DNA from 3 places in the Rhodopseudomonas boonkerdii genome. Region 2 is predicted to be linked to each of the others. Evidence: predicted binding sites of a transcription regulator. Region 2 holds the regulator's gene; each other region holds the start of a gene.
The links. Region 2 encodes PhoB, which activates phosphate uptake and scavenging genes when phosphate is short. Its sites were predicted from a motif close to TGTCATNNANCTGTCAT; they were not measured.

Region 1 (4,099 bases), 1.9 Mb from region 2:
GGCTTGATCGCGCCGCTCTGGCGCCGGATGACGGAGCGCCTGCGATGAGCGACCTTCTCGAAGTCAAGGACGTCACCAAGCGCTTCGGCGGCCTGACCGCTGTGAAGAATGTCAGCTTCAACCTCAAGAAGGGCGACTTTACTGGGATTCTCGGTCCCAACGGCGCCGGCAAGACGACGCTGTTCAACATCCTGACCGGCTTCATGCAGCCGACCTCGGGCACCATTCACTTTAACGGCGAACTGGTCCGCGAGCTGGCTCCCTACAAAGTGGTGAATCGCGGCATGGCCCGCACCTTCCAGCTGACGCGCCCCTTTATCGGCATGAATCTGCTTGAGAACGTGCTGGTGGCCTGCATGTCGCCACGCGCAAGTCTGGACAAGGACAAGGAGGAGCGTGCGCGTCACCTGCTCGTCCAGGTGGGCCTCGGCGGTCGCGACAAGGAACCGGTGGAGACCTTGCCTTATGGCGACCTCCGCCGCCTTGAAATCGCCCGCGCGCTGGCCACGCGACCGGACCTGTTGCTGCTCGACGAACCTTTCGCCGGCCTCGGCAGCAGCGAGATCGAACAGCTGGCCCAACTGATCCGTCGGCTGCACCGCGAGGAGAATCTCACGATTCTGCTGATCGAGCACAAACTGCGCGAATTCATGGCGCTGGTATCGCGCGTGATTGCGATGAATTTCGGCGAGATCATCGCCATAGGATCACCCGAGGACATTGTGAAGAACGAGAAGGTCATCGAGGCCTATATCGGCAAGACGGAGGAAGCACATGCCTCTGCTTGAAGTAAAGAATCTCACGGTCAGCTACGGCAAGGCGCTGGCGATTGAATCCGTTTCGATCACTGTCGAAAAAGGCGAATTGATCGGCGTGCTTGGCCCTAATGGTGCCGGCAAGACCACGCTGCTCAAGGCGATCTCGCGCTCCATCGCCGCGCAGGGCACGCTGAACTTCAAGGATGCTTCACTGCATCCCGTCGAACCCTACAACGTGGTGGCCAAGGGCATCTGCCATTGCCCGGAAGGGCGAAAGCTGTTTTCCGAGCTGTCGGTTTTAAAGAATCTACAGCTCGGCGCCTATCTGCGCAAGAACAAGTCGGAGATCGATTCCGATCTCGAGCGCGTCTTCACCCTCTTCCCGGTGCTACGCGAGCGGCAGTGGCAGCAATCGAGCACACTCTCCGGCGGCGAGCAGCAGATGGTCGCCATCGGCCGCGCGCTGATGGGGCGTCCGGAGCTCCTGTTGCTCGACGAACCCTCGGTGGGCATCGCGCCGCGCCTGAAAGGTCTGATCTTCGATTCGATCACGCAGATCAGGCGTGACGGCACGGCGATCCTGATCGTCGAACAGGATGCGACCTCGACCTTGCGCATCGCGGACCGGATCTATGTGCTGGAGCACGGCCGCACAGTGCGTGAAGGCACGGCGCAGAACATCGCTGGAGACAAATATATCCAGCAGATTTATCTGGGCGTGTAGTTTTACCTTCTCCCCGCTTCCGGGGAGAGGTTGGAAAGTTACGACTTCCGCGTATAGAGGTGGAAACCGCCATAGATACCCGAGCGATCCTGCGCATGCCCCAGCGCGCTGCGCTCGGCATCGCGCTGCCAGGTGTGACGCAGCGGAGCGTGCACCTCTTCCTCCAGCGGCGATTCGGAGCCGGCAGTGCGGAAAATCACGCGGACGCCGTCATTGCCAGCGCGGTCGATCGCATCCCACAGCGCGCGAATTTCGTCCGGCGCCATCCAGTCCTGCGAATCGAGCAACACCACGGCGTCGATCTCGCGCGCCGGCAGGCTTTCGATGAATACGCGCAGATTGGCATGCACCGGCGTCACCAGCGCAGCGCGACTCGACGTATCGGCATAACGGCTCCGCTGCAGATAGGGCGGCAGGCAGATGTCCCCAGGGCCGACATAGCTGCGGCTCAGCGCCTGCCAGGCGAAGTAGTTGCTGGCATTCGGATGCACGTCGATCAGCGCCATGGTGCGCTGATAAAGCACCTCGTTGAGCGGCTGATTCCCGGCGAGCAGCGTGCGCTGCTGCGGCGGGATGCCGAGGCTGAAGACCAGCGCCGGCGTGCGCGTCAGCATACGTGCGAACCAGGAATGGAATACGCTATGCAGTTTCGCCAGCGCCTGCTCGCGCTCGAGCGATCCGACCTCTCCTTTCAGCAACGCATTCAGATCGACGCCGGCGACTTTCGCGATCATGTGGCCGAAGCCGATGAAGCGGCCGAGTGCGCCATGACGATAGAAACCGTCGGTAAAGTAACAGTAGCGAGGACGGCCGATGCCGAAGAAGGTGCGTTCATCCCAGTAGCCACGCGCCTCCTCATCCAGTAGCGGGCGCAGGCGATCACGATAGATCGCGGCATTGGCTTTGGAATTTCCCTCGCCAAAGAAGGTCCAGAAATCCTGATAGTTCGGCAGCGCACGCAATCCGGCGAGCTTGAGCTTGAGCAACGACAGATGCGCTTCGTTGAGATCCACCGCATAGACGTGCGCCGGCTTCGCCGCGAGATAGGACAGCGCGTTGCAGCCGCCGCTGGAGATGGTCACGATCGATGACCCCGGCTTCAACTGAAGCGCCGCCATATCGGCCTCCGGATCTTCCCAGATCTGGGTATAGACGAGCCGGCGGAACCAGAAGGCAAACAGGGAATCCCACACCGTCGCTTCATCGCTGGAACGGCTGTTGCGGACGGCATCGGCGATCAGTTGGGTATTCATATCGGTCCTTTTGACGGCCCAAATCGACAATCTGAAATTTTTATCAACCGCAGACTGCAGTTTTGCGACAGATCTTCTCCTTAACGCCGGATCGGCATGACAATCCCACTGTCACAGTGCCGTCGTGTTCGCCTGACATGGGTGCGATTCATTCCGACATCCGACGAGGTGCATCGTGACGATCGTATCCGAAGCCGAAACCACCGCCGGCGCGACTTCGCAAGCCTCCCGGTCGAACGACGCCACCCATCGCATGAACCGGATGTATCGCTGGCAGCGCTTCATCTATGACGCCACCCGCCGCTACTATCTGCTCGGCCGCGATCAGCTCATTGCCGAACTGAAGCCGGCGGCAGGCGCACAGGTTCTGGAAATCGGCTGCGGCACCGGCCGTAACCTTATACAGGCTGCGTGGCGTTATCCCGAAGCGCAGTTCACCGGCATCGATGTCTCGACGGAAATGTTGACCACCGCCCTCGGTTCGATTAGGCGCCACGGTCTCGACGGCCGCATCCGCGTCGCCCATGGCGATGCCACCGATTTCGATCCGATGAAGATTTTTGGCATCGCACCGGATCACATCGTGGCCTCCTATGCGCTCTCGATGATCCCCGACTGGCAAGGCGTCCTCGACGAGGCGGTAACGCGGCTGAAGCCAGGCGGCAAGCTCCATATCGTCGATTTCGGCGATCAGGAGCGCCTGCCCGCCAGCGTACGCCGCGTGCTGCAACACTGGCTGTCGCTGTTCGATGTAACGCCGCGGCGTGAACTACAGAATGCGCTCGCCTCTCTCGCCGAGCGCCATCAAGCCCAGCTCGATTTCAAGCGGCCGTTTCGTGGGTACGCGCAATCGGCCGTGCTGACATTGAAGAAGTAGCTCAGAGCCGTAGCGCGGATGAGCCGAAGGCGTAATCCGCCGCCGAGTTCCAATTTTGGATTCGACCGGCGGATTACGCTTCGCCCATCCGCCCTACGAATGCGAGCGTCAGGCCAGCTCCTTCCGTTTCACCACATTCCGATACGCCTCCACCCCGCCGAACAGCGCGATAGAGAGGATGAACGGAATCAGGTGATAGAACAGGCGGAACAGCAGCAGCACCGCAAGCAGCTGCTCGGTATGCTCGCCGCCTAGCCCGATCAAAATCGTCGCGTCGAACACGCCGATGCCGGCCGGTGCGTGGCTGGCAAAGCCGAGCAGCGTTGCAGCGATGAACACCACGATCACCTGAGCGACGCCGACATTCATCGTTTCCGGGATCAGCACATACATAGAGAGCGCGGCCGCTGCGAGGTCGACGAGTCCGATGCCGATCTGCAGGAACACATTGCGGCCGCTCGGCACAGGAACCGACCACTGGCCGCCG
Region 2 (4,099 bases):
CGCGCAGCGCACCGACGAGGTCAGCAGCAGGCACCACGGCCTTGAGGCCGACCAGCATGCCTTCGCCGCGCACTTCTGACAGCACAGTAGGATAACGATCCACCACGCCGGCGAGTTTCTGTTTCAGCAACAGCGCCATCTTCGTCACCTGATCGAAGAAACCGGGCTTCAGCATCACATCGAGCACGGAGTTCGCCGCCGCGACGGCGAGCGGATTGCCGCCGAAGGTGGAGCCATGCGAGCCCGGCGCCATGCCTTCAGCCGCAGCGGCGGTGACAAGGCAAGCACCTATCGGGAAACCGCCACCGAGTGCTTTGGCCAGCGACATCACATCCGGCGTCACGCCAAGACGCTGGTAGGCGAACAGCGTGCCGGTGCGGCCCATGCCGGTCTGCACCTCGTCGAAGATCAAAAGGATGCCATTCTTGTCGCACAGCTCGCGCAGCGCCTTGAAGAACACATTGGACGCAGCCCGCACGCCGCCTTCGCCCTGCAGCGGCTCGATGAGGATGCCGGCGGTCTCCGGACCGATCACCGCCTTCACCGCATCGAGATCGCCAAGCGGCACCTGGTCGAAGCCTTCCAGCGGTTTCCCGTAGCCTTCGAGATACTTGGCGGCGCCGGTCGCGGCGAGCGTGCCGAGCGTGCGGCCGTGGAACGCGCCTTCAAAGGTGATGATGCGCGTGCGCTCGGGATGCCCCTTGGAGAAATGATAGTGCCGCGTCACTTTCAACGCGCACTCCATCGCTTCCGCACCCGAATTGGCGAAGAACACGAAATCAGCGAACGAATTTTCGCAAAGCCGCGCGGCGAGGCGCTCACCATCCGGGCTCTTGAACAGGTTCGACATGTGCCACAATTTGGTGGCCTGCTCCTGCAGCGCTGCGACCATATGCGGATGCGCGTGACCGAGCGAATTGACCGCAACACCGCTGGTAAAATCGAGATAGCGCTCGCCGGTCGTCGAGATCAGCCAGGCCCCCTCACCGCGCTCGAACGCCACATCTGCGCGCGCGAAGACAGGCAGAAGGTGAGCCTGAGAAATTTGCGAGGATGGTGCGTTGCTGGTCATAACGGTTCCGATCAATCAGCCTGTGGCCCCCACCGATGTCGGGCACTATCGATGACAACAGTGCGACACGGGGCAGCGGACCCTCAAAACGAAACGTGCCGCCCTTCTCGGGCGGCACGCGCGCGATATTCTATGGGGGCCACCCGGGGTGTCAACCGCGCATAGTGGCTTTCAAGCCACCCCGGGGCGCACAAAAAGCCGCTTTTTCTGCTTGGTTGACACAAAGCATGTGGATGTGACTCGGCCGACTCTTGCGCGTGAGTCGCGGCATCATGTAGTTTTTGGCTTGTCGGATACGACATCTCGTGCGGCAGTAGACCCTTATACACTATCGGTACGGCGTAAGGCCGGAAGCAGTCATGCATCCGGTGAGCGCTAAGGGATTCTGACAGCGAGGTTTTTGACGATTTCAAGTCGCAGCGTCGGAGCCGATCCGGCCCGACGCCTACGAAGGGATTTGGCGATGACGGTAATCACTTGGACCGACGATCGCGTCGAACAGCTGAAGAAACTCTGGGAGGGCGGCCTTTCCGCCAGCCAGATTGCAGCGGAACTCGGTAACGTCACCCGTAACGCCGTGATCGGCAAGGTGCATCGGCTCGGCCTGTCCGGCCGCGCCAAGAGCCCTTCGTCCGCCGCGCCGCGCCCGCGCAAGCCGCGACCGGCCCAAATGGTGCGAATGCCGCGCCCCGTGGCCCGTGGCAACACTGCGCTGGCGCACAACTACGACGTCGAGATGGAGCCGGATCCGATCGCGGTCGACAATGTGATCCCGATCAGCCAACGCCTGCAGCTCGTCGAACTCAGCGACGCCACCTGCCACTGGCCGGTCGGCGATCCGGCCAGTTCCGATTTCTATTTCTGCGGCGGCAAGGCCGTGGCGGGCGCTCCTTACTGCGCGCACCATTCGCGCATCGCCTATCAGCCGGCAGCGGATCGCCGTCGCACTGCACCGAAGCCGCCGCGGTAAGCGAAAGAGTAATGAGCTAACAAAAATGCCCGGCGACGAGCCGGGCATTTTTCGTATTTTGCTATCGGGAAGAGCCATCATCTCCGCCCTCATAGTGAGGAGGCGCGCAGCGCCGTCTCGAACCATGAGTTGTGGGCGTTCCGTATCCATCCTTCGAGACGCGGCCTACGGCCGCTCCTCTGGATGAGGGCGAACCGTATGGAAGCAGAGTTACTCCGCCGCCTTGTCGAAACGATCATCGAGCGCATAGCCGGCGCCGCGAACGGTGCGGATCGGATCGGGCTCGCCGGCCGGATTGAGCAGCTTGCGCAGACGACCGATGTGAACGTCGACCGTGCGCTCATCGATATAGATGTCGCGGCCCCAGACACTGTCGAGCAGCTGTTCGCGGCTGAACACGCGGCCGGGATGCTCGAGGAAGAACTCAAGCAGCCGATATTCGGTCGGACCAAGATCGATCGGACGCGACGCACGGACGACCCGGCGCTTGTCGCGGTCGAGTTCGATATCGCCGAAGGCAAGTACGGTGGCAAGACGTTCCGGTGCCGCACGACGCAAGAGACCCTTCACACGGGCCAGCAACTCCGGGACGGAGAATGGCTTGACGATGTAATCGTCCGCGCCGGTGGCGAGGCCACGAACGCGCTCGCTCTCCTCACCGCGGGCGGTGAGCATGATGATCGGCAGCGCCTTGGTTTCCGGCCGCGCCCGCAAGCGACGGCAGAGTTCGATGCCGGACAACCCCGGCAGCATCCAGTCGAGGACCACGAGGTCCGGTACGCGCTCTTTCAAGCGGGTGTCGGCATCGTCGCCGCGGGCAACCGTCTCGACATCGTAACCTTCGGCGTCGAGATTGTAGCGCAGCAGTGTGGTCAGAGCTTCCTCGTCTTCCACTACCAGAATGCGCGCGTTCATATGGCTCGTTCCTATCTTTCGTTCAGGGACGTCGCGGCGAGCCTCAGCTCGCCGGTGTCGCAAAGTTGGTCATGTCGCCCTTCGGACGCTTGTCGACCATCTGCTGACCTTCGATCATGTAGAATACGGTCTCGGCGATATTGGTCGCGTGATCGCCAATCCGTTCGATGTTCTTGGCGCAGAACATCAGATGGATGCAGAACGAAATGTTGCGCGGATCTTCCATCATGTAAGTGAGAAGCTCGCGGAATAGCGACGTACAGATCGCGTCGATTTCCTCATCGCCCTTCCATACGCTCATCGCTGCCGGCAGGTCATGCGCGGCATAGGCGTCAAGCACCGCCTTGACCTGGGTATTCACCAGATCGGTCATATGCTCGAGGCCGCGGATCAGCTTCAGCGGGTGGAAATCGCTATCCAGCGCATTGACACGCTTGCCGATATTCTTGCTGAGATCGCCGATGCGCTCGAGATCCGTGGCAACGCGAAGCGCGCCGACGATCTCGCGCAGGTCCACCGCCATCGGCTGACGCTTGGCGATGGTGAGAACGGCACGCTCTTCGATCATCCGTTGCAGCTGGTCGATTTCCGCGTCGGTCGCCACCACGCGCGCGCCCAGGGCTACGTCACGGCGGATCAGGGCGTCGACGGATTCGACGATTTGACGCTCGGCGAGGCCTCCCATCTCGGCGACGAGACGGGTCAGTTCTTGAAGATCGTCGTCGAAGGCCTTAGTCGTATGTTCAAAAGCCATAGCTCAATCCTCTCGCGAGTTGATCGCGTCAGCCGAAACGGCCGGTGATGTAATCCTGAGTGCGGCGGTCGCTCGGCGAGGTGAAGATCTTGTTGGTCTGATCGAATTCGACCAGCTCACCGAGATACATGAAGGCGGTGGTGTCGGAGACGCGCGCCGCCTGCTGCATGTTATGGGTCACAATGGCGATCGTGTACTGATCCTTGAGTTCGTCGATCAGTTCTTCGACCTTGGCGGTCGAGATCGGATCGAGCGCCGAGCAAGGTTCGTCGAACAGGATCACTTCCGGACGCACCGCGATGGTGCGCGCGATGCACAGACGCTGCTGCTGGCCGCCCGACAGGCTGAGGCCCGAGGCGTTCAGCTTGTCCTTGACCTCGTTCCAGAG
Region 3 (4,099 bases), 2.5 Mb from region 2:
TGTCGCTGGTGGCTTATAACCGAGCGATGAGCGTGGCCGCTCTGCGTCGTAGTAGCACCGCCAAGCCTCAATGATGATCTTTGCTTCCAGGCTGTAAAAGATCTGGCCGTTGAGCAATTCATCGCGAAGTTGGAGTTAAAGCTTTCGCAATAGCCATTCTCCCATGGACTGCCCGGTTCGATGAAGGCGGTCTTGGCGCCGACAGCCGCGATCCAATCCCGCACAGCCTGAGCGATGAACTCCGGGCCGTTATCCGAACGAACATGACCCGGCACGCCGCGCAGGATGAACAAGTCCGACAGAGCGTCGATAACGTCTGTCGAGTTCAGCTTGCGATCAATGCGGATCGCCAGGCACTCCCGGGTGAACTCGTCGATGATGTTGAGCATGCGGAACTTCCTGCCATTGTGCGTCCGACCTTCGACAAAATCATAGGACCAGACATGGTCGGGGCGCTCGGGCCGAAGACGGATACACGATCCGTCATTGAGCCAGAGCCGGCTTCTCTTCGGTTGCTTCTGGGGAACCTTTAGCCCCTCCCGCCGCCAGATGCGCTCGACGCGCTTGGCATTCACCGTCCTGCCCTCCGACCGCAACATCGCCGTGATCCGGCGATGGCCATAGCGGCTGTAGCACGAGGCCAGACTGACAATGTCGGCCGTCAACGCCTCTTCATCTGGCCGGACTTGCGGCTTCTTGCGCTGGCTCGAACGATGCTGACCGAGAATCCTTCAGGCGAAGCGCTCCGAGACGGAGAACTTCGCCATGACATGGCCGACGCAACGTCGGCGGCGGGCGGGGCTCAGAAGTTTCCCGAGGCAGCCTCTTTAAGGATCAGCTTCTCCAGCTTGAGGTCCGACACCGCCTTGCGCAGCCGGCCGTTCTCTTTCTCAAGCTCCTTCAGACGCTTCACCTGGTCGCCTTTCAGGCCACCGAACTCGTTGCGCCACCGGTAATACGTAAACTGCGTCACGCCGATCGTGCTAACCGCCTCGCCAACCGATCGCCCTTGTGACAACAGAACATCCAACTGCCGCAACTTCGCAACGATCTCTTCCGGCTTATGCTTCTTCTGGGGCATTCCAACGTCCTCTCTAACAGCTTAATAGCCTACTTCAGGGAGGACCACTTTTCAGGGGGCAGACCACGATCGTCGTTTACTCGTAACTAGACCATTCTATCGCTCACCTCACTGTCGTTAAATTGTAATATTCGATCGTTACGGCACTATCGATGTTTGCATTTGGCTGCGGCTACTTTGCCAAGTCGGCTGTTGGTGCGGCCGCGGCGATGGAGCGCCAATTGTAAAGACAGCAGATCCGGGCGCGTGTGAGTTTTGCATTGGACGTCGTGCGTCGGCGAGGGCGGGTTATCCGCATTGGTCTGGTGTGTCTGTGGTGCTTTGTCGCCGCAACACCGCTACACGCGGAATCGTCGTCGCTGACTAGTTTCCATCTTCCCGCGCAACCGCTCGGTGCGGCATTGACAGCATATGGCGAACAATCGGGCAGCGAAGGCCTCTATGATACGAGCCTGTCGAATGGCAAAGTCTCGACCGAAGTGAACGGACCCCTGGACCCGGCCGAAGCCTTGCATCGATTGTTGACTGGGACCGGTCTCACCGCGCGTTTTTTGTCTAATAAAGCCTATGTGTTGCTGCCCGCTCAAGCCGGGGCGATCGAACAGGGGGCACGGCCAGCGGCGCATCGGTTCTATTATGCACTTGTGCAACATAGCCTCCTGGCGGCGCTGTGCCGGTCCGACGAGGCGCGGCCCGGCAGCTATCTTATTAAGCAATCGGTGCCATCATCGTCAGGCGGCAGTTTTAGTAGAAACGTGATGGCGCTAATACGGTCATTGAAGTGACGTGATCGGACAGCAGCGAATACCACTGCGAAGTGTTTGTCATCGAGTGAACTCACAACACTAGTTTCGATAATGGAGTCGTCGTCGACTTTCCAATCTCTGATACTTTTCTCCACGTTTCCCGTCGGATCGAGATCCATAACTGTGTAGGACACGAGTTCTCCTCGGCTGCGAAGTGCTACGAACTTGAGACCGCCTCAGCTGTTACGGATCAAGCCATGTAGAGAATTGTGGGGATGCTTCTGTGCTAGACGCAAGTCTGAAAGTGAGCGCTTCGCGTGCTAGTAGTGACGCGTGACGAATAGGTCAGCAGAACTCGCCGAATGCCAAGTCCTCGACAGGGAGCAAGCTACAGCGTTCCAATTCTCGAAGATATTCGTCATCCGGAAGCGGCTTGCTCTTTATCTCGACCATTAACCGTTCGACGAATTCGGCTGCATTTTTTGGGAAGAAATCCCATCCCACATCTTCGCATAAATTTCCCATCTCCTTTTCGAACCATAAGGAGCTGATTGCCAGGAAACGTTCGGCCTGGGTGCGCAATTCACGTGGGATTGAATCCGCCGTTGCAGCCATTCGGTCGAAACAGTGTTGGCGCGGATCCTGGCCAGGTTTGGGAAAACCTAGAAAGCAGTATCCCTGCCATCCGTCGAATTCAGCATCTTTGAAGCGCTTTTTTAGAGCGTCTGAAAGCATTTGATCTCCCTGTGCGTTCTTCAAGAATTTTCGAGCTTGTTGTCGGTCACGGCCAGTTTGGAAAACTGTCGGATACGCGCCGGGCCGATGAGAGCGTGATCTGTTTGGCGGCATGCAAAGGTCTCATGCGCATTGTCATGCGGGCATACTCGCGTACGGATTACAGAACAGGATATCGTATTTCGGAACGGGGGCGGTGAAATCCTCGAAGTGCAAAGTGGTCCGATTTCGTTCCTACCAAATTGCGAAGCAGTCGCCAGACAAACTCAGTTGAGGTCTCCGGGAAGAAATCGATCCCTACACGTTCACCTAAGTTGTCCATCTCTTGCTCGAACCGGACTTGGCTGATTGCACGAAACTGCTCGGCGTGATCGCATAGCAACTCGGGGATCTTGTCGGTGGTGGCGATCACATGATCGAGACAGATGGTCCTTTGATCATCCCTCGGTGCCGAGTGGCAGCTCAGATACCCATTGCCTTGCCGAGCATCACGCTTCGCTTCCTCGAGGCAAACTTTCAAAACCTGTAACAGCACGCTCTCTTCTTCCCATGAACATCGCACGACAATGTTCATGATATGTTCTTTCGCTGTCAATCGAGCGGCGGAGAAATTAGTTAACGACGCCATATGGAGTCTTCGGCCTTTCAATCAAAATGGAATCAAATTACCGCTTTGATCGGTCGCCGAGTTGGCGGAAGACACCAGAAGGGCACTCTCGGCTGGCCAGATAGGCCGGCCGCCGCCAGATCTGCCGGACGGGCTTGGGAATTATCTTGGCGAATTGCTCTGTATTCTCAACGCCGAATAGGACCGTGGTCCGATCCCACGCAGAACTTTGGCTCAAAAGTGCAGAACTTTGGGTCTCCCACCACTGTACGGACCTGAATGACAAGGCGAATGCCACCGCATGATGGACGTCCTCAATCTCGCGCTCCCTTACTTCGGGCTGATCTTTATCGGTTTCGCCTGCGGGAAGGCGAAAAGCCTGCCGGAATCCGGCCTCGCGTGGATGAACTTCTTTCTTCTCTACGTGTCGCTGCCGGCGTTGTTCTTTCGCATCATGGCAAAAACACCATTCGAGGAACTCAACAACCTGCCCTTCGTGATCGGCACCACGCTAGCGACGGCGACGGCCTTCTTTCTGTCGGTGGGGACCGGCAAACTACTTGGCCGCCTCACCATGCGCGAGGCTGGAATGGCAGGGCTCGCGGGCGGCTACGGCAATATCGGATATATGGGACCAGGGCTGGCGCTGGCCGTGCTCGGGCCGAAGGCGGCGGTGCCGACGGCTCTGGTGTTCTGCTTCGACAGCATCTTTCTGTTTTCGATCGCACCGCTGATGATGGCGTTGACCTCGGCCGAGAAGCGTCCATTGCTGCCGACCATCGGTATCGTGGTGAAGCACATCGTCTTTCACCCGCTGATCGTGGCTGCCTATCTCGGCGCGGCGGTCGCCGCATTTCACATTCAGATGCCGGTGGCTGTCGACGGCATGCTGCTCTTCCTGCAGAATTCTGCGGCGCCGGTTGCCTTGTT

Region 1: E0H22_RS20255 (BtaA family protein) is a predicted target of PhoB. The motif match lies at 2,845-2,861, and genes of this name have one in related genera.
Region 3: E0H22_RS14430 (STN domain-containing protein) is a predicted target of PhoB. The motif match lies at 1,194-1,210, and genes of this name have one in related genera.

What each region holds. Positions count from the first base shown of each region.
Region 1 is NZ_CP036537.1:4,410,120-4,414,218, forward strand. It holds gene E0H22_RS20240 (branched-chain amino acid ABC transporter permease) at 1-48, shown strand, start outside; gene E0H22_RS20245 (ABC transporter ATP-binding protein) at 45-788, shown strand; gene E0H22_RS20250 (ABC transporter ATP-binding protein) at 775-1,482, shown strand; gene E0H22_RS20255 (BtaA family protein) at 1,521-2,735, opposite strand; gene E0H22_RS20260 (class I SAM-dependent methyltransferase) at 2,989-3,612, shown strand; gene E0H22_RS20265 (putative bifunctional lysylphosphatidylglycerol flippase/synthetase) at 3,721-4,099, opposite strand, start outside.
Region 2 is NZ_CP036537.1:646,492-650,590, reverse strand. It holds gene E0H22_RS03030 (aspartate aminotransferase family protein) at 1-1,072, opposite strand, end outside; gene E0H22_RS03025 (GcrA family cell cycle regulator) at 1,536-2,042, shown strand; gene phoB (phosphate regulon transcriptional regulator PhoB) at 2,253-2,957, opposite strand; gene phoU (phosphate signaling complex protein PhoU) at 3,001-3,711, opposite strand; gene pstB (phosphate ABC transporter ATP-binding protein PstB) at 3,740-4,099, opposite strand, start outside.
Region 3 is NZ_CP036537.1:3,135,812-3,139,910, reverse strand. It holds partial or broken gene E0H22_RS14435 (IS3 family transposase) at 1-1,081, opposite strand, end outside; gene E0H22_RS14430 (STN domain-containing protein) at 1,351-1,866, shown strand; gene E0H22_RS14425 (hypothetical protein) at 2,173-2,562, opposite strand; gene E0H22_RS14420 (hypothetical protein) at 2,723-3,136, opposite strand; gene E0H22_RS14415 (AEC family transporter) at 3,471-4,099, shown strand, end outside.